2 regions of the Nocardia sp. NPDC050435 genome follow, and region 1 is predicted to be linked to the other one. Evidence: riboswitches for the same ligand, from Rfam matches in the RefSeq annotation. Region 1 holds a riboswitch; the other holds the start of a gene.
What was found. Region 1 has a riboswitch for thiamine pyrophosphate ahead of thiC (phosphomethylpyrimidine synthase ThiC). Riboswitches for the same ligand answer to the same signal wherever they lie in the genome.
Positions count from the first base shown of each region.

Region 1 (15,696 bases):
CCCCGCCGCCATCGCCACCCTCCCCGCCTGGATGCGCGTCACCGGCGGCTTCGACCACCCCGCCCTCGTCGACCGCGCCTACCGCCCCGCGGTCCGCGCCGCCGTCAAAGCCCTCGCCAACGAATCCGCCAAACAGGCCGTCCTCGGCAACTTCCTGGGCCCCATGACCGCCCGCCTCTACGCCGAACACCTAGCAGCCCCCACCCCCGCCAACCCGACCACCATCACCCCCGCCGAAGCCCGCACCCGCTACGGCCGCACCGGCTGAAACCCGATTCGAACGCGGCCCGTCCAGGCCGTTGATACCGTGCGGACATGACCGCGGCGCACGAAAGGCTAATGACGACAGGCGAGTTCGAGGCCCTCGCTCGCGCCGCGGACCATATCGGTGAAGGCGTCGAACTGGAATTCATCGGAGGGCAGCTCGCGGCGAAGGCCCGGCCGGACGGGAACCACAGCCGCATCATCCAATGGTTGATCCGTATGTTCCTCTCGGATCGGCCAGAGGTGTTCCTGACGCCCCGAGTGGGAATACAGGTCGGCAGCAGCCGAACTGATCGCGCGCGGCCGGATGCCGTGCTGGCAGCCTCCCACGCCTTCGCCGGTCAAGGCGAATGGTCCGATCCCAGTCCGGTTCTGCTGGCGGTCGAGATCACCTCGAATGATCAGAACACTGAATATCGGGACCACCGGGACAAGCCGCACGCCTACGCGGCGACCGGCATCCCCGTCTACCTGCTGATTGATCGCCGGCTCGGTGAGATGACGACCTTCAGTGAACCGACGCCGCGCCGCTACGGCAGAAGGGTGACGGTCCCGATCGGGTGCACGCTTACACTGCCCGATCCGGTCGATGTCGAAATGGACACCGAACCTCTGAAGAACTGGGTGCGCTAGCCGACTCGGCTCAGGCGGCGACCGGGGCGGGGGTGTCGCGGTGGGCGAACCAGGTGGCGTGGAAGGCGGCGGCTATGCCGGCCAGGGCGGCGAGGACGATGGTGCCGGCGAGGACGGGGTATTGGGCCATGGGGACGGCCAGGAAGCGGTAGGACAGGAGCAGGGTCGCGAAGACGGTGGCGCCGGCGGCGACCAGGCGGACGCGGAACCAGCCCCAGCCGCGTTCGGGCTCGCGCAGGGCGGATTCGACGGTCAGGCAGAGGACGGCGCCGGCGACCAGGTCGACTCCGTAGTGGTAGCCGAAGCCGAGGGTGGCGGCGAGGGTGCCGAAGAGCCAGAACGAACCCATGAAACGGAGCCAGCCGGGTGCGCGGGCGCCGGTGAGATCGCGGCGGGTGTGCAGGAAGACCGACAGCGCCCACGCGGTGTGCATAGAGGGCATGCAGTTGCGCGGGGTGTAATCGTCGAAGGCCAGCTCCGCGGGATTGCGGTCGAGCGGCGGCAGCACGCCGGGCCAGTAGTTGCCCAGCTGCAGACCGTGCCCGTCGGCGCCGAAGGCGAACATCGGGCCGACCACCGGGAACAGCACATAGAACACGGGCCCGATCAAGCCGAGCACCAGGAAGGTGCGCACCAGATAGTGCGAGGGCCAGCGCCCGGAGTCGGTGACCCGGCGCAACTGCCACACCGCGACCACGATCGCCGCGACCGGCAACTCGATGTAGACCCAGTGCAGCACGGCCGAAACGGCCGGGCCGAGCGCGTCCAGCACCCGCCCCATCACCCAGGACGGATCGCCCAGCGCGTGATCGGCCAGGATGACGTACTCGTCGAGCACCCCGGGCCGCGCCATGGTGGTGACGTGCAGCCAGACATCGCCCACCTTGGTGGCGAGGATCAGCAGCGCGCCCAGCGCCGCGGCGTGCAGCGCGTTCCTGCGCTCCGCACCGTCCCACCGCCACCAGGCCAGCACCGCGATCGCGGTGAGCACGATGACCGGGCCGTTGCCCACGCTGAACGGCCCACCGGCCAGCAGCCGCAGCACGGCGCACACCGCGTCGATGGCGACGGCGGCCCCGACCGCGATGATCCGCCGGCGCATGGGCAAGCCCACCAGCGCGAGCACCAGCCCGGCCCACGGCACCGTCATCGACTTGGGGGTGCCCGCGTAGTCCTGCCAGATGCTCTGCAGCGGCCCCTGGAAGCCCTGCCACGACGCGATCACCTGTAAAACGATCAGCAGTACGGGAACGGCGGAAACGCCTGCGGTGACCCAGATCCGGGAGCGCGGCACGGTAGGCCGCTGCGCCACACTTCCGGCACCGGAACCTGGATCCTCGACTAGCACGTCGACCATAGTAAACGGCCGATGAACGTCAGCCCCCTGCGCGACTGAACGGGAGGAGCGCTCTAGGTGTCGAGCTCCTTGACCAGCGAGTCCACCACGGCCACCAGATCGCCCTGCGCCGCGGCCGCGACCTTGCGCTGACGCTGGTAGGAGGCGCCCCGCGCCGGAATCTCGGCGACCGAGGCCAGCTCGTCCGCGCAGCCGAGCTGCTTGGCGGTCGGCTCCAGCCGGTTCAGCAGTTCCGCCAGATCATCGGTGACCAGCCGCTCGTTGCTGTCGGCGTCGACGATGACGATGGCGTCCAGCCCGTAGCGCGCCGCCCGCCACTTGTTCTCCTGCACATGCCACGGCGGCAGCGAGGGTAGCTGTTCGCCGGCCTCGAGCCGCCGGTCCAGATCGACGACGAGGCAGTGGATGAGCGCGGCCATCGCGGCCAGCTCGGTCTTGGTGGAGATGCCGTCGCAGACGCGCACCTCGATGGTGCCCCACTTGGGCGCGGGCCGGATGTCCCAGTGCATGCCGCCGAGCTGCTCGAACACGCCCGTCTTGAGCTGGTCGTGCACGAAGCCCTCGAACTGCGGCCAGTCCTCGAACTGGAACGGCAGGCCCGCGGTGGGCAGCTGCTGGAACATCAGCGTCCGGTTGCTGGCGTAGCCGGTGTCCGAGCCCGCCCACATCGGCGAGGACGCCGACAGCGCGAGCAGATGCGGGTAGGACAGCAGCAGCGAGTTCAGGATCGGGAAGACCTTGTCCCGGTGCGAGACTCCGACGTGCACGTGCACGCCCCAGATCATCATCTGGCGGCCCCACCACTGGGTGCGCTCGATCAGCTCGTCGTAGTGCTCGGAGCGGGTCAGCTGCTGGGCCGACCACTGGGCGAAGGGATGGGTGCCCGCGCAGAACAGGTCGACGCCGAGCGGGTCGGCGGCGCGGCGCACCGTGTCCATGGTGCCGCGCAGATCGTCCACGGCGCCCGCGACGGTGTCGTGCACCCCGGTGACGAGTTCGACGGTGTTGCGCAGCAACTCCTTGGTGATCTGCGGGGTGCCGTCGTGGGCCCGCAGATCACCGACCGCGTCGAAGACCGCCGAGGCGGTGTTGGAGAGATCGCGCGTCACCTTGTCGACGAGGGCGATCTCCCATTCGATCCCGATCGTGGGCCGGGGTGAACCTTTGAACGGTACGTTCGCGCTCTGTGCCCCGGCCATGTCGCCACCTTCGTTACTGGATCACGCCGCAGGCGACGCGGTCGCCCGCATCACCCGTCGCGAGCGTGTTCTGGTCCGGTCCAGCGGCGCCGTTGGCCTGGAGATAACGGTTGGGAATGTTCCCGAAGTTGTCCGCGTCGGCGTGGATCATCAGGGCCTTGCCCTTGATGTCTTCCAGCGTGATCGCGTCGGTGGTGGTGACCAGCTTGGCGGCGCCGTCCGAGCGCACCTCGAGCGAGGTCAGGTCGCCGCTGGCCGGGTGCGAGTTGGCGTTGCCGACCTGCAGGTGGCCGCCTGCGGACAGGAACGCGCCCGCCGGGCCGCCGGTCGGGGCGACCGAGTTCGGCTCGCACTTGCCGACCGAGTGGATGTGCAGACCGTGGAAGCCGGGCTTGAGACCGCGGGCTTCGATGGTGAGCTGCAGGTGGTTCCCGTCCTTGACGATGTTCGCCGTGCCGACCGCGCTGCCGGCGGGATCCTTGAGCTCGACCTTGTAGCCCGAGCTGGCGTGCGCGCTGCCTGTCTCCGCGCCCGGATCACTCGTGGCCGGGGCGTCGGCGCCGGTCCACACCGGCGGGGTGGTTCCCTTCACGTCGCTCGATTCCTGGCTGTTCGTACAGGCAGCGAGGCCGAAGACCGCGACCGCAAGCACCGGGGTCACAGTCCGCCAGGACGGGCGACGAGTTGTGGACGGGGCCATTGGGGGAACTCCTTCGCGAGTACCGAAATTTTACGAGTAAAGCTGGGTGGACACGTTCGTTACCGGTCAAGATGATGCCACGCCCGTCGTGTCTCACCGTGCAGGGGCCGTGTCACCCGCGCTTCGTTTCGTGGTGCCTGGTGTTCAGTTACCCGTCAAAATGACGACCACACCCGCGCCGGAGTCGATTCCCGCCGTTTTCGGCTCGGCGCCGACTCCGAGCTCGTTCGCGATCTGCAGCGCGGCTTCCTTCTCCCCGGCCGTATTCCCGTAGTACACGGTGGTTTTCGCGATCGTGCCGCCGGCGTAATTGCCCGGCGAGACGTTCGTCCAGCCGTTGGCGGTGAGCTCCGCGGCGGTGGTGGCGGCCAGGCCCGCGACCAGGCTGTTGTTCAGAACGCGCACGGGCACAGCACGATTCACCGTGGGAGCCGGAGGCGGCGGCGGTGGCGCCGTCGTGGTGGGCGCCGGCGGTGTGGTCGTGGGCGGCACTGTGGTGGACGTCACCGCAGAGGTCTCCGCGCCGGTGCCGGCCGCGACGGTGGAGGGCGCGGTCGAGCGCGGCGCCGTGGTGGTCGCCGGGGGCACCGCTTTCGGTGTGCTGGACGGCGTTTCGGCCACCGTGCCGGAGTCGGAATTGGACAGCGACATGGCGCCGAGCCCGGCGAACACGATGGCCAGCGCGATCAACACCATCGCCAGCGCGCGCAACGGGGGCCCGCCGGAGGTGGGATTGGGGGAACTCACGTCCACGACCCTAGCCGCAGTTCAGCTTTGACGAACGCAACCCGGGTTGTCATACCTGAAATCCGAGGCGGCGGGCGGCTCTGGCCTTCTGCCGGCTGGCGCGCAATCGGCGCAGCCGCTTCACCAGCATCGGGTCGGCGGCGAGCGCCTCGGGCCGGTCGACGACCGCGTTCAGCACCTGGTAGTAGCGGGTGGGCGAGAGCGAGAACAGCTCGCGGATGGCCTCTTCCTTGGCGCCCGCGTATTTCCACCACTGTCGCTCGAAGGCCAGGATGTCGAGCTCGCGACGACTGAGGCCGCTGCTCTCCCCCTCGGTTACCGTCTCGAGATTCCGAGCCGCTGCGCCGTCCATCCTGCTCCCTCGCCGAGTTACCACCAGACGAAAATGGTGCCGTTACGTCGCGGATCATTCAACCACGCGCGCCCGGGGTACTAGGGCCTCGAACCCGGCGTGTTGGTTACCCCACGGTCAGCGGCGTGTCCGGGACCCCGCGAGCGCCCGGCCTCCGCCCCGGAGGCGCGCCGGCGCACCGGTTAGGCTTGTTTCCCATGGCAGTCCTCCCCATCGTGATCGTCGGTGACCCCGTTCTGCACAACCCGACCGAACCGGTTACCCAGACACCGGAGGAACTGGCGGAGTTGATCGCGGACATGTACGAGACGCTCGACGTCTCCAACGGCGTCGGCCTCGCCGCCAACCAGGTCGGGGTGCCGCTGCGGCTGTTCGTCTACGACTGCCCCGACATCGCCGACGACGGCACCGCCACCCGCCGCAAGGGCGCGGTGATCAACCCGGTGCTGGAGACCTCCGCGATCCCCGAGACCATGCCGGACCCGGAGGACGACGACGAGGGCTGCCTGTCGGTCCCCGGCTTCCAGTTCCCCACCGGCCGCGCCGACTGGGCCCGGGTCACCGGCACCGACGAGCAGGGCAATCCGGTCGACATCGAGGGCAAGGGCTTCTTCGCCCGCATGCTGCAGCACGAGGTCGGGCACCTGGACGGCTTCCTGTACGTGGACGTGCTGGTCGGCCGCAACGCGCGGGCGGCGAAGAAGGCCATCAAGCGGGAAGGCTGGGGCACACCGGGTCTCAGCTGGATCCCGGGGACCGTGCCGGACCCCTTCGGCCACGACGACTGAATTGGATAGATGACAACTGAACCCGCGATCCCGCTCGGCGCCCGGGTGGTCCTGCGCTACCGGCTGCCCGCCGGGTCGACGCCGCCGCTGACCGACGTGATCGGCGAACTGGTGGCGCTGGATCCGGTGACGATCAGAGTCGGCGACGATCAGCACGTGTCGGTGCCGGCCGAGCAGGTCGTCGCCCTCAAGGCCCTGGGGCCCAGACCGATCAGAACCCGGGAGATCCGCGCGCTGGAAACGGCGGCGGCCGACGGCTGGCCCGGCGAGCGGCAGCAGTGGATCGACGGCTGGCTGCTGCGGGCCGGGCGGGGCTACACCCACCGCGCCAATTCGGCCGCGCCGCTGGGCCGTTCCGGGGAGCCCGCGGTGCTGGCGGCGGAGACGCTGCACCGCATCGCCGAGTGGTACGCCGATCAGGGCCTGCCGTTCCAGCTGCTGCTGCCCGATCGCCTGGCGCCGGTCCCGCAGGGCTGGCGCACCTGGAACGAGACCGTCGTGCTGGGCATCGACATCGACAATTTCGTGCTCCCGCAGGGCCCGCCGATGGTGCGCACGGTCTCCGAGCCGGACACCGCCTGGCTGGATCTGCACCGCTACCGGGGCGAGAATCCGGCGCTGCTGGCGGTGCCGCGCCAGCCGGTGCCCGAGGTACTGACCGCGGTGCGTGACGGCAAGGTCGGCTTCGCCGCGCTGGGCGTGCCCGACCCGATCGCCATCGGGCGGGCCGCGGTCACCACCGCGCCGGACCTGCGCCGCTGGGTCGGCGTGAGCTGCCTCGCGGTGCAGTCGGCGCATCGTAGGCACGGGCTGGGCGCGCTGGTGTGCGCCGAACTGATCCGCTGGGGTCATGCCCGGGGCGCCACCCACGCCTACGTGCAGGTGGCGGCCGACAATCCCGCGGCGCTGGCGCTGTATCGCGATCTGGGTTTCCTCGAGCACCACTCCTACCGGTACGCGGCGCCCCGGTAACTCCCCGAATACGATTCCGAAAGAAGGCTTTTCGTGCGCTTGGCGACCTGGAACGTCAATTCCGTCCGCTCCCGGATCGACCGGGTGGCGCAGTTCCTGGATCGCCAGGACATCGACGTGCTGGCGTTGCAGGAGACCAAGTGCCGCGACGACCAGTTCCCGTTCGAGCGCTTCGACGAACTCGGCTACGAGGTGGCCCACCTGGGCGTCAACCAGTGGAACGGCGTGGCGATCGTCTCCCGGGTGGGCCTGGCCGACGTCGAGCCGGCGTTCCCGGGACAGCCGGGTTTCGACAAGGACGCCGGGGAGTCGCTGATCAGCGCGCCGGTGGTGGAGTCGCGGGCGCTCGGGGCCACCTGCGGCGGCGTGCGGGTGTGGAGCCTCTACGTGCCCAACGGCCGCACGCTCACCGATCCGCACTATGCCTACAAGCTGGAATGGCTTGCCGCCCTGCGTAAGTCGGCGACCGACTGGGTGACGGCGGATCCGGCGGCCAAGGTGGCGCTGGTCGGCGACTGGAACATCGCGCCGCGCGACGAGGACGTCTGGTCGATGGACTTCTTCGCGGGCAGAACCCATGTCTCGCAACCGGAACGCGAGGCGTTCCAGGCCTTCCTGGACAGCGGCTACGCCGATGTCATGCGTCCGTTCGCGCCCGGGCCGGGCGTCTACACCTATTGGGATTACACCCAATTGCGCTTCCCGCGCCGTGAGGGAATGCGCATCGATTTCATCCTCGCCTCGGCGGCGCTGGCCGCCACGGCGAAGGAGGCCGGGGTCGACCGCGAGGAGCGCAAGGGCAAGGGCGCCAGCGATCACGCGCCGGTGATCGCGGAGTTCACCGACTGACACAGCGGCTGGAACCGGCCGACAATACGTGGCAGTTGATAGGCAAATATTCGAGTTATAGGCCGGAAATCTGACGGATTGCCAGCCTGGCCGTCGATATGCTGACAGATTTCGGAGCCGCTCACTACCATGCGGGCATGGCGTTCTATCGGCAGGTCGGTTCGGTGCCGCCGAAGCGGCACACCCAGCATCGCGACGAGCAGGGCAACCTCTACTACGAAGAGTTGATGGGCGAGGAGGGCTTCTCCGGGGATTCCTCACTGCTCTATCACCGCGGCCTGCCACCCGCCATCGTCGACGCGACGGTCTGGGAGCTGCCCGATCAGCGCACCACGCCGAATCATCCACTGCGGCACCGTCATCTGCGCCTGCACGAGCTGTTCCCGGGCGACGTCCCGGCGGTGACCGACGTGGTGACCGGGCGCCGGCTGCTCCTCGGCAACGCCGACGTGCGCATCTCCTACGTGGTCGCGAAGCAGCCGTCGCCGCTGTACCGCAACGCCATCGGCGACGAACTCGTCTATGTCGAATCGGGCGCGGCGGTGCTGGAGACGGTCTTCGGCCCGCTGCCCGTCCGCCAGGGCGACCAGGTGCTGATCCCGCGCGCCACCACGCACCGCTGGCTGCCGTCCGGTCCGGAACCGTTGCGCGCGTACACGATCGAGGCGAGCAGCCACATCACCCCGCCGAAACGCTACCTCTCGAAATTCGGCCAGCTGCTCGAGCACGCGCCGTACTGCGAGCGCGACCTGCACGGGCCCGCCGAGCCGTTGCTGGAGACCGGCGGCGAGGTCGAGGTGCTGGTCAAGCATCGCCCCGGCGGTCAGGTCGCGGGCACCCGCATGGTGTACGCGACGCATCCCTTCGACGTGGTCGGCTGGGACGGCTGCCTGTATCCGCTCACCTTCAACATCGCCGATTTCGAGCCGATCACCGGCCGCATCCACCAGCCGCCGCCGGTGCACCAGGCCTTCGAGGCGATCAACTTCGTGGTGTGCAATTTCGTGCCGCGCAAGGTGGATTACCACCCGCTGTCCATTCCGGTGCCGTACTACCACTCCAACGTCGACTCCGACGAGATCATGTTCTACTGCGGCGGAAACTACGAGGCGCGCAAGGGTTCCGGCATCGGCCAGGGCTCGGTCTCGGTGCATCCCGGCGGCTACGCGCACGGCCCGCAGCCCGGGTCCTACGAGCGCAGCATCGGGCTGGAGGCGTTCGACGAGCTGGCCGTCATGGTCGACACCTTCCGGCCGCTGGAACTCGGGGAGGGCGCCCTGGCCTGTGAAGATCCGGACTATGCGTGGACCTGGTCGGGGCGGGGGCCGCGATGACGCGGATCGAGGTGGCGCCGGATTCGCTGTTCGGCCCGGACAATCTGCCCTACGGCGTGTTCGCGCCGGCGCGCGGACCCTATCGGGTCGGCGTCCGGCTGGGTGCGTCGGTCATCGATCTGGCTGCGGCACTGGACGATCCGATCTTCGCCGCACCGAGCCTGAATCCCTTTCTGGCGCAGGGGCCACAGCGCTGGCAGGAGGTGCGCGAGCGGGTGTGCGGCCTGGCCGCCGCCGAGATACCGGACGCGGCAGTGCATGCGCTGGCCGAGGTCACCCTGAAGCTGCCGATCGAGGTGGCCGACTACGTCGACTTCTACGCCAGCCTGGACCACGCGACCAACCTCGGCCGCCTCTTCCGGCCGGATTCCGAACCGCTGCTGCCGAATTGGCGGCACCTGCCGGTCGGATACCACGGTCGCGCGGGCACCGTGGTGGTGTCCGGCACCGATATCGTGCGGCCCTGTGGCCAGCGCCGGAGCGATTCGGGCACACCGGATTTCGGCCCGTCCGCGCGGCTGGACATCGAGGCGGAGCTGGGGTTCGTCGTCGGTGTGGGTTCCGAGCTGGGCCGCCCGATCGACATCGCCGACTTCGACGCACACGTCTTCGGCGTCGCCCTGGTCAACGACTGGTCGGCCCGCGACATCCAGGCCTGGGAGTATCAGCCGCTGGGCCCGTTCCTCGGCAAGTCCTTCGCCACCTCGCTGTCGGCCTGGATCACCCCGATGGCCGCCCTGGCCCCGGCCCGGATCCCGCTGCCCGCCCAGACCCCGGACCCGCTCCCCTACCTGCGCGCCGCCGACCCGTGGGGCCTGGACATCGCGCTGACCGTGCACTGGGACGGCGCGGCGGTCGCCTACCCGCCGTACTCCCGGATGTACTGGTCCCCCGCGCAGATGCTCGCGCACCTCACCGCCAACGGCGCGGCCACCCGCACCGGCGATCTCTACGCCTCGGGCACCATCTCCGGCCCGGCACCGGATGAGCGCGGCTCGTTCATCGAACTGTCCTGGGGCGGCACCGAACCCGTGCGGGTCAACGGCCAGAAACGCACCTTCCTGGAGGACGGGGACGAGATCGTCCTCACCGCCTCGGCACCCGGCCCGGACCGGCGCCGCCTCGGACTGGGCGAAGTCCGCGGCCGGATCCGGCCCGCCCACGGCGCGCCCGGGCGATGAATTCGGGGCGCCCGGGTAGTCAAGACAGAGATCCGTGCACCCGATCAGGAGGATTCGTCATGCAGAAGATCGTCACCAACCTCTGGTACGACACGCAGGCCGAGGAAGCGGCCGAGTTCTACTGTTCGCTGATTCCCGACTCCAAGATCACCGACGTGCAGCGCTACGGCGAGGCCGGGCCGCGCGAGGCGGGACTGGTCATGACCGTCGACTTCGAACTGGCCGGCCAGCGCTTCACCGCCATCAACGGCGGCGGCGACTACAGCTACACCCACGCCATGTCGCTGCTGATCAACTGCGACAGCCAGGCCGAGGTGGACCGGCTCTGGGAGGCGCTGCTGGCCGACGGCGGCCAGGAGATCGAATGCGGCTGGCTCAACGACAAGTACGGCGTGCCGTGGCAGGTCTGGCCCGCCGAGGCCAACGCGCTGCTGGTCGGCGACCAGGCCGCCGTCGACCGCGCCACCAAGGCCATGCTCGGCATGCGCAAGATCGACGTGCAGGCCATGCGCGACGCCTACGAGAACACGGGAAGCTGACGCCGCGCGCGGGGTGGCGGATCCTCCGAGCACCCCTCGGAGATCCGCTGGCGCGGTTGTGCGGATCGCACGGAATCCGGCATTCGGTGCGTGCCGGACGGTAGCGGACGGGTATGGTCGGGCCGGAAAACTGCACACCGAACGGGGGCTCGCACCAGCGGGCTGAGAGGACGGCTAGCCCTATTCCGGGCGCTCAGGGCCGTCGACCGTATGAACCTGACCGGGTAATGCCGGCGTAGGGAGACATCATGGGCACCACCACGTCCGAAACCATCGACACCGTCACCACGGGGCCGATCGAAGGCAGCGTCAAGCACTACCTCGAGGTGGACGAGCTGCGAATTCCGGTGCGGCGCATCAACCTCACCAACGGCGAGCACTTCGACGTGTACGACACCTCGGGCCCGTACACCGACGACACCGCCGCCATCGATCTGGAGGCGGGCCTGGCGAAGCTGCGCGACACCTGGACCAAGCCCGAGGTCGAGGGACCCCCCACCCAGCTGGCCTGGGCGCGCCAGGGCATCGTCACCCCGGAGATGCGCTTCATCGCGGCGCGCGAGGGCGTCCCGGCCGAACTGGTGCGGGAGGAGGTCGCCGCCGGCCGCGCGGTGATCCCGGCCAACCACCGCCACCCGGAACTGGAGCCGACGATTATCGGCAAGAAGTTCCTGGTCAAGATCAACGCCAATATCGGCAACTCCGCCGTCTCCTCCTCGATCGCCGAGGAGGTGGAGAAGATGGTGTGGGCGACCCGCTGGGGCGCGGACACCATCATGGACCTGTCCACCGGCAAGAACATCCACGAGACCCGCGAGTGGATTCTGCGCAACTCCCCCGTCCCGGTCGGCACCGTGCCGATCTATCAGGCGCTGGAGAAGGTGAACGGCGATCCGACCAAGCTGACCTGGGAGATCTACCGCGACACCGTGATCGAGCAGGCAGAGCAGGGCGTGGACTACATGACCGTGCACGCCGGCGTGCTGCTGCGCTACGTCCCGCTGACCGCCAAGCGCGTCACCGGCATCGTCTCGCGCGGCGGTTCCATCATGGCGGCGTGGTGCCTGGCCCATCACCAGGAATCGTTCCTGTACACGCACTTCGAGGAACTCTGCGAGATCCTGGCCCGCTACGACATCACCTTCTCCCTCGGCGACGGGCTGCGCCCCGGCTCCATCGCCGACGCCAACGACGAGGCGCAGTTCGCCGAGCTGCGCACCCTCGGCGAGCTCACGAAGATCGCGAAATCGCATGGCGTGCAGGTGATGATCGAGGGCCCGGGCCATGTGCCGATGCACAAGATCGTGGAGAACGTACGGCTGGAGGAGGAACTCTGCGAGGAGGCCCCCTTCTACACGCTGGGCCCGCTCGCCACCGATATCGCCCCGGCCTACGACCACATCACCTCCGCCATCGGCGCGGCCATCATCGCCCAGGCGGGCACCGCGATGCTCTGCTACGTCACCCCGAAAGAGCATCTGGGACTGCCGAATCGCGACGACGTGAAGGTCGGCGTGATCACCTACAAGATCGCCGCGCACGCGGCCGACCTGGCCAAGGCGCACCCGCACGCGCAGGACCGGGACAACGAATTGTCCAAGGCCCGTTTCGAATTCCGCTGGCGTGACCAGTTCGCGCTGTCGCTGGATCCGGACACCGCGCGCGAGTACCACGACGAGACCATGCCCGCGGAGCCGGCCAAGACCGCGCACTTCTGCTCGATGTGCGGCCCCAAGTTCTGTTCCATGCGCATCTCCGCCGACGTGCGGGAGTACGCGGAGCGGCAGGGTCTCACCGATGTGGAGGCGATCGAGGCGGGCATGGCGGAGAAGTCCGCGGAGTTCGCCGGGCAGGGCGGCAAGGTCTACCTGCCGGTCGTGTCCTGAGGGTAGGGCGGCCACTTACCGATCATCGGCTCCACCGCCTGTTTGACGACCGGCGTGGCCGTGCGCGGCACCGTTTGCTCGATCGCGGTGCCGCGCGCGGCCGTCCGCCGCCCGGACCGGCGGACCGGCGTGGAGCGCTCCACGACCTCGTCGACAACCCATTCCACATTTCTGGTGGTGGTCCGCACTTTCACGCGCGGGCGCTCCACTATTTTCTCGACCGAGTGCTCGACCGGGCGCGTGATCACTTTCTCCTTGATCCGCGGCTTTTCCACGATCCGATCGACTTCCCATTTCACGGTCTTGTGGACGGTCTTCTGCACCACCTTCGGCTGTTCGACCACCTTGCGCACGGTCTTGGTGACCACCTTGGTCACCGGCTCGACCACCACCTTCTGGTGCACCACCTTGCGCGGCACCTTCACGATCTTGATGACCGGCTTGTCCTCGTAGATCCGGACGACCTTCTCCACCGGCCGCCGCACGACCTTGTAGACGATCTTCTCGACGGGCACCTCGACGATCTTCTCGACGATCTTGATGACCGGCTTCTGCACGATCCGCTGGATCACCTTCTCCACGGGCTGCTCGACCACCCGCTCCCGGATCTGCTGCACGGGCACCTCGACGACCTTGTCGACGATCCGCACCACCGGTTTGTGCGTCCGGCGCTCGACGGTGACGTGCTTTTCCAGCACCTTGTCCTGAATTTCCACCACGGGCCGCTCGACCATGCGCTGCACCCGGACCGGCTTCTTCTCGACCTTGTCGACGATCCGGACGACCGGCTGCTCCACCCGGCGCGGAATCCGCACGCGCCGGCGCACCACCTTGTCGACGATCCGCACGTCCGGCTGCGTGCGCACGCGCTCGACGGTGACGGGCGCCCGGACCTCGTCGCCGACCACGCGCATCGTGGTCCGCGCTCTACCGGTCCGGCGGGTGGGTTTTCCGTTCGCGCTGCTGGCCATCATGCCTCCAATGGAATTCGATCGTCCGTGTCTCCCCTTCGAATTACTCGGCTGGAACCCCTGGTCATTCAACCAGGGATCAAATGGCGTCCGGAAACGAATCGGCAAATTGTCGATAACCGTTGGAGAACTGCAAATCAATTCATTTCGGCACTGCCCGAGAAATGCGAATTTGTCAATGGCTGCCGGTGATGCGAAATCCACGCGGCACCAGCCACACCGCCACCACGGCTACCACGGCCACCAGCGCCGACGAAATATAGGCGGTGGTGGTGAGCGCGACGTCGAAGGCGTGCCCGGTCTCGGCCACCAGTTGGTCGCGGGTGGCCGGATCCACCTCCGAGGCCACCTCGGCCGCGCCGCCGACCGACCCGCGCGCTTGCTCGAGCGCGGCGCCCTGGAGCCCGGCCCCGGGCATGTTCTCGGTGAAGACGCGGGCATGGATACTGCCGAGCAGCGCGACGCCGAGGCCGATACCCAGCTCGTAGTTCGTTTCCGAGACCGCGCCCGCCTGACCCGCGCGTTCCGGCGGCACCGCCGAGACCAGCACCGCCGCGGCCGCGGTGACGGCGAGGCCGTCACCGAGCCCGAAGGTGGCCAACACCAGGGCGATCACCGGATACGTGGTCGGCTCCGGGCTCAGCGCCAGGGCGAGGAAGCCCAGGGCCAGTGCGCCCAGCCCGATCGCTAGCACCGCGCGCACGCCCAGGCGCTGCATCAGCCAGGGCGTGGACAGCGAGGCCGCCAGCAGGGTGACCGCCGAGGGCATGGTGCGCAGCCCGGCCTGCGACGGCGAATAGCCGTGAATGTATTGCAGCCACAACGAGATCAGGAACAGCGCCGCCCCGATGGCGAGCATGGCCAGCAGGGTCGCCAGCGCGGCGGCCAGGAACGGACCGTTGCGGAACAGCCGCACGTCGAGCAGCGGGTCGGCCGAGCGCAACTGCCGCCGGGCGAACCAGGCCAGCAGGAGCAGCGCGAGCACGAACAGACCCCAATCCAGCGCGCCCGCCTCGCCTTTCGCGATGTGCTTGATGCCCCAGGCCAGGCTGACGATGCCCGCGATGGACAGCGCCGCCGCGAGCCAGTCCAGCCGCCCGGACTGCGGCGAGCGGTACTCCGGCAGCAACCAGGCGCCCGCGATCACCGTGAGCACCACCACGGGCACGTTCAGCCAGAACGCCGACGCCCAGCCGAACATCTCCACGACCACGCCGCCGACGATCGGGCCGATGGTGGCGCCCGCGCCCGCGACGGCCGCCCAGATGCCGATGGCGAGGGTGCGCTCCTTGGGATCGGTGAAGATGTTGCGGATCAGCGACAGCGTCGAGGGCATCACCATGGCGCCGCCCAGCGCGAGCAGGACCCGGCCCGTGATCAGCTGGCCCGCGCTCTGCGCGGTGGCCGCGACCACGGAGGCGACGCCGAAGAGGACGAACCCGCTGAGGAACAACAGTTTCCGGCCGACCCGGTCGCCCACCGCGCCGGTGGTGATGAGCAGGCCGCCCAGCACCAGACCGTAGACGTCGATGATCCAGAGTTGCGCGAGCTGGCCGACGTGCAGGTCGTCGATGAGCGAGGGCAGGGCGACATTGAGGATGGTGGCGTCCATGGCGACCAGCAGCAGGCTCGCGCACAGCACCGCCAGCATCAGCCAGCGCGTGGCCCCGAATTTCCGCTCCGGCGCATTCGCCGTCACATCGACCCCTTCCTGGAACGGACGCGTCGATGCCAGCATTTACCCAGATTCAGCAAACATCAAGTTACCCACGCTCGGCTAGCGGATGTTCTGCGCGATCAGGCGCTGCGCGGCCCGGGTGGTGCGTTCGACGTCGCCGGTGATCAGGCGGTCCTGGATGATGCCCCGCAGCCCGGAGATCAGCAGGGTGGCAACGGCTTCCGGATCCTCGACGGAGTCGAGACG
Region 1 is NZ_JBFAJW010000004.1:40,982-56,677, reverse strand. Features, by position in the region: gene AB0I43_RS12780 (oxygenase MpaB family protein) at 1-268, shown strand, start outside; gene AB0I43_RS12775 (Uma2 family endonuclease) at 316-897, shown strand; gene AB0I43_RS12770 (DUF5933 domain-containing protein) at 908-2,254, opposite strand; gene AB0I43_RS12765 (glutamate--cysteine ligase) at 2,308-3,453, opposite strand; gene AB0I43_RS12760 (superoxide dismutase family protein) at 3,467-4,153, opposite strand; gene AB0I43_RS12755 (LytR C-terminal domain-containing protein) at 4,298-4,900, opposite strand; gene AB0I43_RS12750 (DUF3263 domain-containing protein) at 4,950-5,252, opposite strand; gene AB0I43_RS12745 (peptide deformylase) at 5,450-6,040, shown strand; gene AB0I43_RS12740 (GNAT family N-acetyltransferase) at 6,050-7,012, shown strand; gene AB0I43_RS12735 (exodeoxyribonuclease III) at 7,046-7,861, shown strand; gene AB0I43_RS12730 (homogentisate 1,2-dioxygenase domain-containing protein) at 7,999-9,195, shown strand; gene fahA (fumarylacetoacetase) at 9,192-10,376, shown strand; gene AB0I43_RS12720 (VOC family protein) at 10,436-10,915, shown strand; TPP riboswitch at 11,057-11,157, shown strand; gene thiC (phosphomethylpyrimidine synthase ThiC) at 11,164-12,801, shown strand; gene AB0I43_RS12710 (IMCp domain-containing protein) at 12,780-13,976, opposite strand; gene AB0I43_RS12705 (MFS transporter) at 13,948-15,510, opposite strand; gene AB0I43_RS12700 (TetR/AcrR family transcriptional regulator) at 15,550-15,696, opposite strand, start outside.

Region 2 (15,696 bases), 650 kb from region 1:
AGGTCGCCGACCTGCGCGGCGCGGCGGCCGCCACCGACGTCGCGGGCGTCGTCGCGTTCGGCGATCACCTGTGGCGGGCCACCTACAGCACCGCCGCCACCGGCTTCGACGCCTACGCGCCCGCGGGCGTCGCGATGCCGGACCGGTACGACCCGGAGTCCGGTCAGCCCTGGACCACGGGCCCGGAGAAGTACCTGCCCGTCGACTACCTGGGCCGCGCGCAGTTGTTGCAATCCACCGGTTTCCGGGGCTTCCGCTGAGTCAGCCGCGCACGCGGCGCAGCGTCTCGGGCGTCAGATCCCGCACGGTCGGGTAGCCGTCCACGGCCATGATCAGGTCGGCTTCGGCCAGCAGCGCGCGCAGCACGTGCACGATGCCGTCGGTCCCGCCGAGGGCGGCGCCGTAGACGTAGGGCCGGCCGACGCCGACCGCCGTCGCACCCAGCGCCAGCGCCTTGACGATGTCGGCGCCGCTGCGGATCCCGGAGTCGAACAGCACCGGTGCGCCGTCGGCCGCCGCCACGATCTCGGGCAGCACGTCCAGCGCGGGCAGGCCGCCGTTGGCTTGGCGCCCACCGTGATTCGAGCAGTAGACGCCGTCCGCGCCCTCGGCCAGCGCCCGGCGCGCGTCGTCGGGATGGCTGATGCCCTTGACCAGCAGCGGCAAGTCGGTCAGTGACCGCAGCCACGGCAGGTCTGCCCAGGTGAGCGGGTTGCCGAAGAGCTGGATCCAGCGCAGCACCGCGCCCTGCGGATCGTCCTCGGGGGAGCGGGCCAGGCCGGCGCGGAAGACCGGGTCGCTGAAATAGTTGGCCAGGCAGTGCCCGCGCAGCTGCGGGAAGTTGCCGGTGGCCAGATCGCGCGGCCGCCACCCGGTGATCCAGGTGTCGAGCGTGACCACGATGCCGCGGTAGCCGGACTGTTCGGCCCGCCGCACCAGGCTGGCCGCGAGCTCCCGGTCGGTCGGGGTGTAGAGCTGGAAAAAGCCCGGGGTATCACCGAATTCGGCCGCGACCTGCTCGAGCGGGTCGACCGTCAGCGTCGAGGCCACCATCGGCACGCCGGTGCGCGCGGCGGCGCGGGCGGTGGCCAGATCGCCGTGTCCGTCCTGCGTGCACAGGCCGACGACGCCCACCGGCGCCAGGAAAACCGGTGTGGGCAGCGCCATTCCGAACAGGTCGATGCTCAGGTCACGCTCCTTCGCGCCGACGAACATGCGCGGCACCAGACCCCAGCCGTCGAACGCGGACACATTGGCGTCCTGGGTGCGCTCGTCGCCCGCGCCGCCCGCGACATAGGACCACAGCGACGGCGACAGCGCGGCCCGGGCCCGGTCGCGCAGTTCGGCGAACTTCATCGGCAGGTCCGGCAGGACGCCGCCGAGCCCGCGGAAGTAGATCTCGTTCTGATAGTCCCCGAACGCCATGCTCTTCGACCTCTCCGACCACACCGACAGCTTTCCTCGATACAGTCCGATATCTCATGCTCAGGAGGTCTGGAATGCAGGATAAAGACCATGAAGCCGTACTGAACGCAGGAAACAGCGATCTACTCACCGAGGACGACCTCGCACTGATCCACGCGCTGCAACTGCGGCCCCGGGCTGGGTGGACCGAGCTGGGACACGCGCTGGGCGTCGACCCGGTCACCGTCGCGCGGCGCTGGCAGCGCCTGACCGCTCGCGGCGCGGCCTGGGTCGGCGTCTCGCCCGGACCTCGCCTGTTCGAGCGCGTCTGCCTGGCCTACCTGCGCATCGAGTGCGCCGCCGGGCATACCGGCGCGGTGGCCGCCGAACTCGCCCGGCACCCGCACCTGGTGACCCTGGAGCGCGCCGCCGGACCGCACCACATCCTGGCCACCGCCGGCACGGCCGATCTGGCGGCCATGTCCCACTACACCCTCGACGTGCTGCCGGGGCTGCCGCACGTGACGGCGGTGCGCGCGGACCTGATCACCCACCTGTTCACCGAGGGCGGTGACTGGCGCATCGACGCCCTGGATCCCCAGCAGCGCACCCGGCTGGCCGCGCCGGCCGTGCCGCGCTCCGCGGCCCGCGATCGCGGGCGGCTCACCGACGGGGACCGCGCTCTGCTCGGTGTGCTCGCCGAGGACGGCCGCGCCGCCTACGCGACCCTGGCCGCCCGGCTGGGCGTCGGGCCCGCGACCGTCAAACGCCGCATCGAGGAGCTGACGCGGCTCGGACTGTTCCGTTTCCGCTGCGATTTCGCGCGGCCGCTCGGTGGCTGGCCGGTCGCGGTCACCTTCTGGGCGAGCGCGCCGGCCGAACGACTGCACGAGATCGGCGGCGCGCTGGTGCGGCTGCCGCAGACCCGCAACTGCGCCGCCGTCACCGGGGCGCACAACCTGGTGCTCCAGGCCAGCCTGCATTCGGTCGGGGACGTGCTGCGCTTCGAAACCGAAATCGCCGCGGCGCATCCCGACCTGGTGGTCGGGATGCGCGTGGTGACGCTGCGGCACGACAAACTGCTCGGCCGCGTGCTCGACCCGCTGGGCCGGTCGCTGGCCACGGTGGCCCCCGATATCTGGCGCGCCCCCGGGCTCAGCGCCGGCTGAGTTCGCGATCGGTCTCCCGCAGCGACCAGTCGGCGTTGGCCTTGCGGCGCACGTCGTCGGTGGTCGGCCAGTGCGTGACGGCCTCGCGCGGCTCCGGAGCCAGGCGGTCGTCGCGGGTGCTGCGCTCGTCGATCTCGGCGAAGCCGACCAGGATGACCAGCATCATCAGCACCAGCGTGACGGTCACGATGAGCGGGGTGAGCAGCTGGGTCGGCTCCACGCCGGCCTCCGGCGCGACGGCGTGCTGGGCGTGATGCGGTGCGTGCATGGAATACATTCCGGTGTAATGCATTCCGCAGACCGCCAGGCCCATGATGGTGGCGGCGCCGACGGTGGCGGCCAGCCCGCGCACATGCAGCATGAACCACAGCGCCGCGGTCGCGGCGACCACCGCGATGAGGATCGACAGCGCCACCGTGCCCAGCGCGTACTCCATCTCCATGCCGGTCTCCATGGCGAACATGCCCAGGTAGTGCATGGCGGCCACGCCCAGGCCGGTGACCGCGCCGCCGATCGGCAGCGCCACCAGCTCGCGCCGTCCGCGCACCACGATGGACAGCCCGATCCACACGAACACGATCGCGATAGCGGCGCTGAGCAGCGTCATCGGGACGTCGTAGCGGATGGTGGCGCCGGGGATGGCGAAGCCGAGCATCGCGGTGAAATGCATGACCCAGATGCCCGCGCCGCCGAGCGAGACGGCGGCCGCGGCCAGCCAGCCGGCCGGCCATTCGGCCAGGCGCGCGTGCGAGGTACAGCGCAGCCCGAGCAGCGAGCCGAGCACCGAGATGAGATACGCCACGACCGGCGTGACCCACCCGTAGCTGAAATGATCGAATTCCATTGTTGCTCCGTAGCTTTCAGCCGAGCAGATGTGCCGGGGTCGCGGTGGCGCAGACCTTGTGGACGAAATTGCGGCGCAGCTCGTGGTAGGGCGAGCCGGGTGCGAAGTTCTCCCGCATCCGGGTGAGTTCCTCGGCGCGGTAGGCGCTGAGCGGCTTGACGGCCTCGTCGGCGGCCAGTCGGCGCTTCTTCTCCACCAGCCGGGTGGCCAGCTCCGGCGAATCGGCCAGGGCAGCGGCCTGGGTGCGGGTCCAGGCCCAGAACGCCGCCGGGTTGCCGGGGATGACCTGATCGATCAGGCCGAGCGCCCGGGCGGCCCGCGCGCCGACCGGAAGCGTTGCCTCGGTGAGCTTTTCGGCCAGTTCCGGGCCGACCCGGCGCGGCAGGGTGTAGGTCCAGTACTCCGAGCCGTAGAGGCCCATCAGCTTGTAATGCGGGTTCACCACGGCGGATTCGCGGCACCACACCTCGTCGGCGGCCAGCGCCAGCATGATGCCCCCGGCGGCGGCGTTGCCCGGCAGTGCGGCGATCACGAGCTTGTCGGTCGTGGTCAGGATGGCCTCGACCAGGTCGTCCATCGCGTTGATGTTGCGCCACGATTCCGCGCCGGGGTCGGCGGCGGCCTCGATCACGTTGAGATGGATGCCGTTGGAGAAGAAGTCGCGTTCCGGGCCCAGCACCAGCACGTTGATCGGGCGGGTGCGGGCCTGCTCGTAGGCGTAGAGCAGACGCCGGCACTGGCCCGTGCTCATCGCGCCGCCGGCGAAGGCGAACTCCAGGTAGCCGACCGAATCCTGTTCGCGGTAGCGGATTTCCGACCAGGTGTCGCGCACGGCGGCCGCGGCGGGGGAGACCGGAATCTCCGCGACCGCGGGCAGCAGTGCGCCGAGCGCGTCGACGGCGGGCTGTTTGAAGGTGGCGGGTCCGCCCGGCAGGCGCCGGGCCCGCAGCTGCGGCAGCCACACCGCGCCGTCGATGGTCGCCCGGCAGATCGCGCCGTCGCGGGTGGCGATCACCGTGCCGGGCTGGCCGCGTAGTTCGTCCTCGTTGTGCCCGCCGTGCAGGAAGAATTCGCGGCCGAACAGTTCATCGAGGACGCCCGGCTGGGAATCGGCTGCCCGGAGTTTGCGCAGCACCGTCGCCGTGTCGTCGGCCGTCCAATCGATGCGCCGGTTCGGCTGCGCGTGATAGGGGCGCAGCTCGCCCTTGACGTCGGGACGGCCGTAGTCCAGCGGTTCCGGCACGAACGTGCCGCTCTCGAAGCGGCGCACGGCCAGCAGGACCGCCGTCAGCGCGGCGTCGGCGACCTCGTTGCGGTACAGCGCGCTCTTGCCCACCGGCGCGACCGGGAACGGCACCGAGGCCCAGATGGGCCCGGCGTCCATCTCGGCGACGGCCTGCAGCACGGTGACGCCCCAGTCCGGCGCGCCGGTGCTGATCGCCCAGTCCAGCGACGAGGGACCGCGATCGCCCTTCGGGCCCGGGTGCACGATGAGCACGGTGTGCTCGGTCCAGATGTCCTCGGGAATCGCCCGGGTCAGCATCGGCGCGAGGATCAGATCCGGCTGGAATCGCGCTACGCCCGCCCGTAACGGATCATCGCCCAACGCCAATTCGACCCCGACGTGGTGTCCACGGTCCCGTAATTCGGTATGGACGCGCTGGGTGAGGCTGTTGAAGGCGCTGGCGACCAGCAGGATGCGCAAGGGATACTCCATCAGGCGGATTTCGTGCGACATGGTTGGTGGCGTCCCGGTTGTCCGGTTCTGCACCAGGGGAAGTTAACCGTAATCAAGCCGTTATGCACTTTGGCGTTCGCCGAAACGACTTCGCCCGGCCGCGCGATACATCAGCGAAACCGCTGGTCCGCAAGGGTTTTCGAGGGCTCGAAGACGCAGTGATAGCCGCTGGCTAATGTGTTCTTTAGAACATGTTGATTAAGTTTGGGTTCTCCTGGGTACTCCGATCTGTTCTGGATCGCACCTCAGGTGATTGCCGCGTGTTGGCCGGGCCGGTGCCCCCGGATCTCGGAATTCGATGTGCGCGATCGAATTAGCCAATTCTTAGCTGCTGTACGCGATCGGCGGCGCGGCCGTTGTACGCGATGAAATCGAAAACAAGCTGTTTCGATTTCGGGACAGGTCGGCCCCGGAATCGCTACTGTCCGAATATATTCCGGGGCAAATCGGATGAGGGTCGCCCCGGTTCTGCTCGATGTCAGGAGAACGCAGTGAGATTCACAAGAGCTGGCGCGTTGATCGGGGCGGTGCTACTGGCCACAAGCCTGGGCCTGTCCGCCTGCGGCACGGAAGACAGTGCGGCCGAGGGGATCGTCACCACCAACGGCGGCGAACCCCAGAACCCGCTCGTGCCCGGCAATACCAACGAGAACCAGGGCGGCCGCGTGGTCGACCGCCTGTTCGCGGGGCTGAAATACTACGACGCCGACGGCCAGGCGCACGACGAGATGGCCGAGAAGATCGAAACCACCGATCGCAAGAATTACAAGATCACCATCAAGCCGGACTGGAAGTTCACCGACGGCACCACGGTCAAGGCCAAGAACTTCGTCGACGCCTGGAACTACACCGCGCTCGGTACCAACGCCCAGCTGCAAAGCTATGTGTTCACACCGATTCTCGGCTTCGACGACGTCTCCTCCGACCCGCCCAAAGCGCAGACCATGGCGGGGCTGAAGGTCGTCGACGACCGCACCTTCACCGTCGAATTGCAGTTCCCCTCCATCGATTTCGAGATCGGGCTGGGTTACTCGCCGTTCTATCCGCTGCCCGACGCCGCCTTCAAGGACATCAAGGCCTTCGGTGAGGCCCCGATCGGCAACGGCCCGTACAAGTTCAAGACCTGGGAACACAACGTCAAGATCGATCTCGACGTGAACCCGGACTACCAGGGCGGACGCCCGGCCAAGAACAAGGGCCTGCGCTTCGTGCACTACCAGACCTTCGAGACCGCCTACGCGGATCTGCAGGCCGGCAATCTCGACACCCTCGACACCATCCCGTCCAGTGCGATCGCCACCTACAAGAACGACCTCGGCGATCGCGCGATCACCAAGCCGACCGCGCAGAACCAGCACATCGGCGTCCAGTCCAATGTGGCGCATTTCTCCGGACCCGAAGGCGTGCTGCGCCGCAAGGCCATCTCGATGGCGATCAATCGGGAACAGATCTGCGACAAGATCTTCCACGGCACCCGCAACCCGGCCCGGGATTTCACCGCGAGCACGCTGCCCGGTTTCAACGGCAACCTGCCCGGCGCCGAGGCGCTGAAGTTCAACCCGGACGAGGCCAAGAAGCTGTGGGCCCAGGCCGAGGCCATCGCACCCTGGTCGGGCCGCTACGAAATCGCCTACAACTCCGACGGCGGGCACCAGGAATGGATCGAGGCCGTCGCCAACAGCGTGAAGAACGTGCTCGGCATCGAGGCGATCGGCGTGCCGTACCCGACCTTCAAGGATATTCGCACGCTGATCACCGGGCGCACGATCGGCAAGGCGTTCCGCTACGGCTGGCAGGGTGATTACCCGACGATGATGCAATTCCTCAGCGCGAACTACTACAGCTATTCCGGCACCAACAACGTCGACTACAAGAATCCCGAGCTGGACAAATTGTTCGACGACGCGCTCGCGGCGCCGTCGCTGGACGAGTCGTACAAGATCATCGCGCAGGCCCAGACCCTGATGCTGCGCGACATGGTGGACATCCCGGTGCTCGACTACGTCGCCAATGCCGGGCGTTCGGAAAAGGTGAAGAAAGCCGAACTCGCCTGGAACGGCCTGTTCGATTTCGAAGGAATCGAGAAGTAGGCGCTCGGGGGTCTGCCACGGCAGGCCCCCGAACACCCGGTAGCTCAGGACACCAGGATTCTCGGCCCGAGGTCGGGGTTGTCGGTGACGCGGGGGTCGGCGTAGGGCTGCTTGCCCAGCCGCTGGGCCGCCAGCGCCGCCGCGAGATCGGCGACCTCGTCCTTCAGGTCGCCGTCGTCACCGAGATCGATGTCCACCCAGTCGGTTTCGATGCCGCGCTCCACATACGCGTGCACTTCACCGCCGGAGATGACGCCCGCGATATTGCGGAATGCCGTGGAATTCGGGTCGTCCCAGTACTTTCCGTGCCCGTCGGTGCCGAACACGGGTTCCTGCTTGCCGTCGCCGTTGTAATCGGCGTAATAGCCGGTATCGAGACGGGTGACGCCGGGCAGCTCGTCCGGATCGGTGCCCTGCGGATGACCGCCGTGCGGGTTGCGCTCCGGAATGCCCGGCAGATCCAGCCAGGACGGCAGCCCGGTGTCGCGCGGCGCGGACTGGGCGGCGCCGATCAAATCCCCGGGGGCCGTCATGGCGTAGCGCTGCACGGCCGCGTTCGGGTTCTGCCACGGCTTGTCCTCGACACCCGTGCCCGCCGAGGAGGCGTGCAGGATGCGATCGGCGCGCAGGCCCTGCTGCTCGGCCGTGCCGACGATCGAACCGCCGTAGGAATGGCCGACATAGGTGACCGGGGTGCCCGGCGCCTGCCGCGCCACCTCCCGGTCGACCTCCTTGCCGAACTCGACCAGTTTGGGCGCCATGTCCGCGGCGTACCGCGGATCCATCGCACCCGACGGCCCCAGATCCTGCGGGAAATCGCCCTCCATGTAGAGGAATATCGGGCCCCCGGTCTGATCGGCCAGGTTCCAGGCCGCGGCCTGGTTGGACGCGGCGCCGTCCAGATTCGTCGAGGTGCCCGGCACGTAGACGCCGACGCCCTTGGTGTCGGCGGTGAACTCGCCGACCATCTCGATCATGTGCCCGCTGCCCTCGTCGGCCCGGAACATGACGAACTTGCGGTCCACCTTCGTGTCGGCGGCGGGATCGACGCCGGCGGTGCGCACCAGGGCGAGTTCGGGCTTGCGGTCGGACTCCGAAACACCCGGCACCCGGTCGGTTTCGGTCGGATCGTCGATCGGCTCCAACAAACTCTCCAGCCGTCGCACCCGGTTTTCGTCGGGGTTCGGTTTGTGCTTCTCCTGCTGGATCGCGTTGCGGAGATTGATCTCGTTGGCCGCGATGCGCACCGGGAACGGGACGCCGTGGAGATTGCCCATGACGTCCGGATTCGCGAGCACCAGCGCACGGAGGTCGGCCGGGCTCAGCTGCGCGATCGCGGCCGCCCGCTGGTCGGCCGTCATCGCGGCCAGCTGGGTCACCACCTCGTCCGGGTCGCGGCGGGTGCCCTGGAACAGGATGTCCTGCTGACCGTCCCGGATCGCGGCGAGATCGGCCTGGATGGCACGCAGCCGCTCGCCGTAACCGCCGTCGACCCGCTCGATCTGATCCAGGCCGGCGAGGATATTGAGCTGGAAGACACCGGCTTCGGTGTTCGCGCTGTCCGGGTGGGTGACATATCCGGCGTCGTCCACCACGCAGCCCGCGGTCTGCGCGGCCGCGCGCTGGGCCAGCACATAGGTGCGGGCCGTGTCGAATTCGCGGTGCGCGTCGGTGGCCTCGTCGGCGAACTGCACCAGCAGGCCGCGCACCTCGTGCGCGTGATCGATCTCCTCGTTGGTGCGCCGCCAAGCCGCCTCCCTGGCCTGGCCGCGCCACTCCTGCGCGGCGTCCACCGCCCGGGCGGAGTCGGTGAGCGAATCGAACAGGGCCACCGCGTTCTCGTCGGCGATCTTCGCCGCGCGCAGCAGCCCCTCCAGATTCCAGCCCGCCAGCTGGGTGAACGTCGGCCGCATCAGCGCGCCTCCAACTTCGTGAACTCCGCCGCGATCTCGGCGTCGCGCTCGGCGATATTCCCCGCGAAGCGGTCCAGCAGATCCGCCATCGTGCCGAACCTGGTCGCGATGGCGGCCGCGGCCTGCCGTGCCGGATCCGCGCTCTCGCGCACCGCGGCCAGCACCGCGCTGCCTTCGCCGCCGGCCTCGGCCAGGGCCGACCACACCAGGCCCGTCAGATCGCCGGCCTCGCGCCGCCAAGTCGCGGAAATGTTCGTCAACTGCTCGGGCCGTACCCCGAACTGCGCCTCGTCGCCCACAACTCTCCCTGCGTCATCGCCAGACCGGTGTGCTCACTCTTCTTCGACGCAGCGCGGCCGAGATCGGTTCCACCTTCCGCGAGAGCCCGCCCGGGAGACCGTGCCGCTGATAGAATTCCGGTCTTGTGCGCCGGCGCTGGGAGGGGTTCGGATGGAGCACGATCACGAGTTCACCGTCGAATTACCGGAATCGGGAATCTACGTAGTGCGGCTGCTCGAGGGCGTGCGGCTCGCCGAAACCGAGGGCGGATTCGTCGGGCGCTGGGCGGCTTTCGACCTCGAGGCCGGGGGCGCCGACGCGGCCGAGGTGCACCGCGCGCTGCTGGACGCGTTGCAGGAACAGCTCGGCGCCGGGCCCGGTTCGCCGGAGTTCGGGGTCTTCGCCGAGTACGTGCGCGCGCACGGCACGCGGCTGTCCGAGCAGGAGGCGCTCGCGCGCGAGGCCGCGCAGTTGCGCGAGGTCCAGGTGCGCTGGCGCGTCACCGACGACGAGCAGTACGTGGTCCGGCTCTGGCAGGATCTCGAGGTGGGGCGCGACGGCGAGGTCGTGCTGGCCCGCGCCTTCGACCTGACCGGTCAGGGCCCGCAGCTGCGCGCGGCGCTGCAAGCGCTGACCGAGGCGCTGAACACGGCCGCCGGCAAGCACGAGCAGCCGGGCCCGCGCTACGACGAGCTGACGGCGTGGGTGCGTGCGCACGGCACGGCCGTCGCCGCCGACGTGCTGGCCCAGGAAGCCCGCGACCACCAGATCTATCTGGCCGCACGCGATCAGCTGACCGCCATCACCCCCGACGACATCGCCGCCGAAAGCTCCACCGGCGTCCCGCTGCTCGTCGACTTCTGGGCCGAATGGTGCGGGCCGTGCCGCCAGGTGACGCCGGTGCTGGCCGAGCTGGCGGGGCAGTGGGCCGGCCGGGTCCTGATCCGCAAGATCGATGTGGACAAGTTCGAGGGGATCTGGGAGCGCTACAACTTCCGCGGCATCCCCGCGATCCTCATGTTCCGCGACGGCGTCGAGATCCACCGGGTGATCGGCTTCGGCGGGAAGAATCATCTGGTCGCGGAGATCGAGCCGCATCTGTGAGCCGGGCGCGCAGCGCGAGCGCGTCGCGAGGCGCCATCACCTTGGCGTCGTTGTCGAAGTAGGCGTACACGTCGCCGTGGCGCGCCCACTCGCGAATCTTGGCGGCCCACAGGTCGAGTCCCTCGTCGGTGTAGCCGCTGACGTAGAGCTCCTCGTGGCCGTGCAGGCGCACGTAGGTGAAATCGGCGGTCGTCTCCTCGAGGAACGGGAACTTACCCGCCGTGTCCGCCACGACCAGCGCGACCCCGTATTTCCGCAGCAGAGCCGGGAATTCGGGGGTGTCGAAGCTGGGGTGCCGGACCTCGAGGGCGTGCCGCACCGGCCGGTCGCCGCCGGCGTCGAGCCAGGCGGGGTCGACGCGTTCGTCGTGCCGGCTCGCGATCTCGGCGGCCGCGGCCGTGCTGTGCGGCAGCCGCGCGCAGAAATCACCGAGCAACTCGGCGTCGAAGGCGAGATTCGGCGGCAGCTGCCACAGCAGCGGCCCCAGCTTGGGGCCCAGCGCGAGCACCCCGGAGGCCAGGAAGTTCGACAGCAGGGTGTCGCCGTCGCGCAGCCGTTTCATGTGTGTGATGAAGCGGCTGCCCTTGACGGCGAACACGAAATCGTCCGGGGTCTGCGCCGCCCACTTCTGGTAGCTGGCCGGCTTCTGCAGCGCGTAGAACGACCCGTTGATCTCTACCGAGTCGAGTTGCCCGGCCAGATAGGCGAGTTCGCCGCGCTGTGGCAACCCCTGCGGATAGAACACGCCCCGCCACGGCGGGTACACCCAGCCCGAGGTGCCGATCCGGATCTCGCCCATCCGACCATGGTGGCAGCTATCGCGGCGTGCGCGCGCTCGCGACGCGGCCGACCAGCCAGGCCACCAGGCCCGCCGCCAGGAACGACAGCAGCGAGGCGCTCATCCACGCCTGCTTGGTGAAGCCGAGGGTCTCCTGCACCTGGATCCAGAAGCGGGTCCAGGCGCCCGCGTCGCCCGGGTTGATCAGCTGATAGACCGACAGGCCGACCAGCCACGCGAACACCATGCCCCAGCGCGAGGGCGCGTCCGGCTCGGTGTTCCAGGTTCCCTTGGCGCGCAGGAAGAAATCGGCGACCAGCACGCCCAGCAGCGGCACGAACACCGAGCCGATCAGGCCGAGGAAGCCGAAGTAGTCGTCCATCCGCAGCCACAGCGCGAGCAGGGTGATCAGGACGCCGAGGCCGATCGACAGGATCCGCCGGTCGATGCGCGGCCACAGGTTCTGGATCGAGATGGCCGTGGAGTACACGTTGGCGAAGGACTGATCGGCCTCCCGGAACACCAGGATGAAGAAGAAGAAAGCGCCCAGCGTGACGTGCAGGAACGGTCCGTAGACGCCGCTGTCGCCGGTGGCCAGGGCGAGCGCGAGCAGCCCCAGGATGTAGGCGACGATCTGGGTCAGCGCGTACGAGCCGCTGGCCGCGCCGAACGCCGCGCGGGTGCTCTTGGAGTGCCGGGTGTAGTCGGCGGCCACCGGCATCCAGGAGATGGAGACGGCCAGCGCCGCGTCGGTGGCGATCCAGAAGAGGTTCCAGTCGACCCCGAACGGGCCGCTGCCCTTCGGGCCGGGGTTCGTGGTCAGATCCGGGATACCGGCCCGGAAGAACTGAATGTAGAACCAGGCCAGCGCGATCACCACGCCGACGGTGACGAAGCGGCGCAGCATCCGCACCGAACCCAGCGGCCAGATCGTCAGGGCCGTGGTGATCAGGCCCGCCGCCACCACGTAGAGCCAGCGCGGGCCGCCGCCGAACAGCTCCTCGGCGGCGCTGCCGATGACGATCAGTTCGAAGGTGCCCCAGCCGATCAGCTGGGCGATGTTCAGCACCGTCGGCAGGTAGCTGAGCTTCGCGCCGAACAGTCCGCGCAGCAGCACCATCGCGGGTTTGCCGGTGCGCGCGCCGGGCACCGCGGCCAGGCCGAGCATGAGCCCGCCCAGCAGGGTGCCGATGATCATCGCGAGAATGCCCGCCGCGATGGACAGTTGCAGCGCACCCTCGGTATTCGGGGCCAGCACCGTGTAGGCGCCGGAGAACGCGAACAGGCTGACGCCGAGATTGGCCCAGAACGCGCTCTGATCCCAGAACGACAGCACCCGGGGCGCGGGCTCGTCGAGGGTGAGCGGCGCCTCGTGCGCCGGAGTTTTCGAGGTGGAAGAAACAGACATGTGTCGAGCACTTTCCCTACGCCGGCATTACCCGAACAGGTTCATGCGGTCGGCGGAGCGTTGAGCCCGCCCTCTCAGCCCGGCCGTGCCCGAGCTCCCGCGGTGGTTGGTTCGGCCGAATAGTACACGTGTCCCGCGCATTCGTGGGATGTCTCGTCGTCCCTGCCCACCAGGGTCGCGGGCCTTTGTGCGGACCACCGATCGGTAGGCTGCGCGGGTGCTGCCGGGGTGGAGGATTCGCCGAACCCGGAGCGGAACCGATAGCGGCGGATTGGGGCTTGTTTTCGCGCGGCGCTGGGTTTCCTATAGAGGTACCAACGTCGACGTTCGGGGGTAGTCCTGATGCGCGCCGCTCCGGTCCATGGTGAATACGTCTTCGACAACGACAGTGACAAGGCCGCCGAACAGTTCGGCCTGCTCTGCGAACTGCTCAACCGCCACACCGTCGGCACACTCCGGGCGACGGGGGTGACCAGCGGCTGGCGCTGCTGGGACATCGGCGCCGGCAACGGCGACATCGCGCACTGGCTGGCCGCCGCCGTCGGGCCGACCGGCACCGTGCTGGCCACCGATCTGGAACCGCACCACATTCCGCCGCACGAGAGTCTGGAGATCCGCCGCCACGACGTCCGCGCCGACGCGCTGCCCGGCACCTTCGATCTCATCCACGTCCGGCTGGTCCTGATGCACCTGCCCGAGCGCGAGGCCGTGCTGCGCCGGCTCACCGCCGCGCTGGCGCCCGGCGGGGTGCTGGTGGTCTCGGATTGGGATGGCCCGCAGCGGGATTTCGTCATCACCGCCCCCGATCCGGAGGCGGCCGCCGCCGTCACCCGCTTCGCGCAGGCCATGCACGCCCTGGCCGACCTGGTGGGCGTCGATTTCTCCTGGGCTCGCCGCGCGCCCGCCGTCTTCCATGAGGCGGGGCTGGCCGACGTCCGGGCCACCGGCGTCGGGGAGATCTGGCCCGGCGGCAGCCCGGGCTGCGCGCTGTTCCGGTTGCACACACTGCTGCTGGCCGGTCCGCTCAGCGCGGCCGGTCTGGCCCCGGGTGATCTGGACACGCTGCGCGAGGCGTTCACCCGCCCGGACCTGCGCCTGTGGTCGCTGCGCATCTACACGACGACGGGCCGCGCCGCCGCCTGACCAGCCGGAAATAAGGATGCCGCCCGGTCCGCGAGCTGCGATGATTGCCGGATGGGGAGCGTTCTGATGACCGGGGATCTGCACGGCAACACCACCCACGCCGTGCACCTGTTGGACGTCGCCGCGCGTCAGGAGTGCGAAAAGCTCTTCGTGCTCGGCGATTTCGGCGCCTGGGAGCACACCGCCGCCGGTCGGCGCTACTTCGACGTCGTCGACCGCACGGCGCGCAAGAAGCAGGTCCAGGTGTATTTCCTGGACGGCAACCACGACAAGTCGGCCCTGGTGCACGAGCTCTACGGCGCCGAACCCGACGACGAGGGTTTCCTGGTGTGCCGGCGCAACATTCGCTACGCGCCGCGCGGCCACCGCTGGACCTGGGCGGGCACCCGGTTCGCGGCGTTCGGCGGGGCCTACTCCGTGGACAAGGCCTGGCGGCTGGCCGCCGAGGCGCACCGGGCCTGGAAAGCCGAGCGCCGCAGGCAGTTCGGCTCGGGCCGCCGCCCGGTGACCGAGGGCACCCTGTGGTTCCCGGAGGAACAGATGACCGACGCCGAATGCGAGGCCCTGCTCGCGGCCGACAGTTCGCCGGTCGACGTGCTGCTCACCCACGACAAACCGCGTGCCGCCGAACCGGATTGGAACCGCAAGAACCTGCCCGAGTGCCTGCCGAACCAGGATCGGATCCAGCGCGTCACCGAGGCGCTGCGGCCCCGGCTGCTGCTGCACGGCCATCTGCACTACCGCTACACCGACCAGATCGGCGACACCCGGGTGGAAGGGCTGGGCGCGGATCCGGAGGCGTCGGGGCCGGCGGGCTACGAATCCGCCGACTCCTGGCTGGTGCTGCCGCTGCCGTACGCGCCGGAGCGCGCCGCCCGGCTCGAAATCGCCTGAGCCGGGCCGCTATCCGGCCAGGCAGGCGTCGCGGGCGGTGTTCTTGCTGGCGTTGAACTTGTCCACCGAGGCGTTGAGCGCGTCGACGTTCACCCGGCGCTCCACGTTGTCGGCGACGGTGTTGCTGTCGTCCCGGTAGGTCCGCAGCGGATCGGCGATGCGCGGCGGCAGTTCGGGCGCCAGCTTCGCGGTGAGCTCGGTGGCGCCGCTGCGCAGCGTGTTCACCGCGTCGGTGGCCTTGGCGTCCACATCGGCGGCATTGGATTCACCGGCGTCGATGTAGGCGTTGAAGGAGGCGATCGACTTGGCGGTCACCGCGGCGAAGGTGTCGCAGGCGGCTTCGATGGCCGAGGCCACCGCGGCCGCCTTGGACGAGGAGGCCGCGATCGAGGAGGAGATCGAGGAGGCGGTGACCTCGGAGGTGTAGGAGGCCAGCTCGGTCTGATTGGCTTGCGCCGAACCCGAGATCTGTTGGGAGCAGGCGCCGAGGAAGATGATGCCGATCGCGGTCGCGGCCGCCGTGGCGGCCAGGCCGGCGCGCTCTAGTCGTCGCATCGTGTACGCCTCTCTCATTCCTCGGGGAGCCCGACCGATGACGCAGCGCGGTGCGCGAATCGGACGTTTCGACGGTACTGGGTCGGCGGCGTTCCCGTCAGGTGGGTCGCCAACCGAGACCGGTCCGTACCCCGCAGGGCCCGGGACCGGCTGGTCCCGGGCCGGGCGCGGCCCAGGTCAGCCGGGCAGACCGGCGAGCATGCCGTTCATTGTGTCGATCTCGGCGCGCTGGGCGGTGATCACTGCGCGGGCCAGCGCCACCGACTCGGGGTTGACGCCGTTCGCGATCTCGGTGTCGGACATCGCGATCGCGCCCTGGTGGTGCTGGATCATCATCTCCAGCCACTGCCGGTCGAACGCCGTGCCGGAGGCGGCGC
Region 2 is NZ_JBFAJW010000004.1:693,116-708,811, forward strand. Features, by position in the region: gene AB0I43_RS15500 (hypothetical protein) at 1-260, shown strand, start outside; gene AB0I43_RS15505 (alpha-hydroxy-acid oxidizing protein) at 262-1,425, opposite strand; gene AB0I43_RS15510 (AsnC family transcriptional regulator) at 1,500-2,573, shown strand; gene AB0I43_RS15515 (MHYT domain-containing protein) at 2,560-3,417, opposite strand; gene AB0I43_RS15520 (hydrogenase maturation protein) at 3,434-5,155, opposite strand; gene AB0I43_RS15525 (ABC transporter substrate-binding protein) at 5,647-7,245, shown strand; gene AB0I43_RS15530 (alpha/beta hydrolase) at 7,290-9,158, opposite strand; gene AB0I43_RS15535 (hypothetical protein) at 9,158-9,457, opposite strand; gene AB0I43_RS15540 (thioredoxin domain-containing protein) at 9,609-10,541, shown strand; gene AB0I43_RS15545 (DUF72 domain-containing protein) at 10,453-11,340, opposite strand; gene AB0I43_RS15550 (cytosine permease) at 11,357-12,727, opposite strand; TPP riboswitch at 12,723-12,838, opposite strand; gene AB0I43_RS15555 (methyltransferase) at 13,070-13,870, shown strand; gene AB0I43_RS15560 (metallophosphoesterase) at 13,922-14,764, shown strand; gene AB0I43_RS15565 (hypothetical protein) at 14,774-15,319, opposite strand; gene AB0I43_RS15570 (DUF305 domain-containing protein) at 15,497-15,696, opposite strand, start outside.
Region 2: another riboswitch for thiamine pyrophosphate. It lies ahead of AB0I43_RS15550 (cytosine permease); the one in region 1 lies ahead of thiC (phosphomethylpyrimidine synthase ThiC).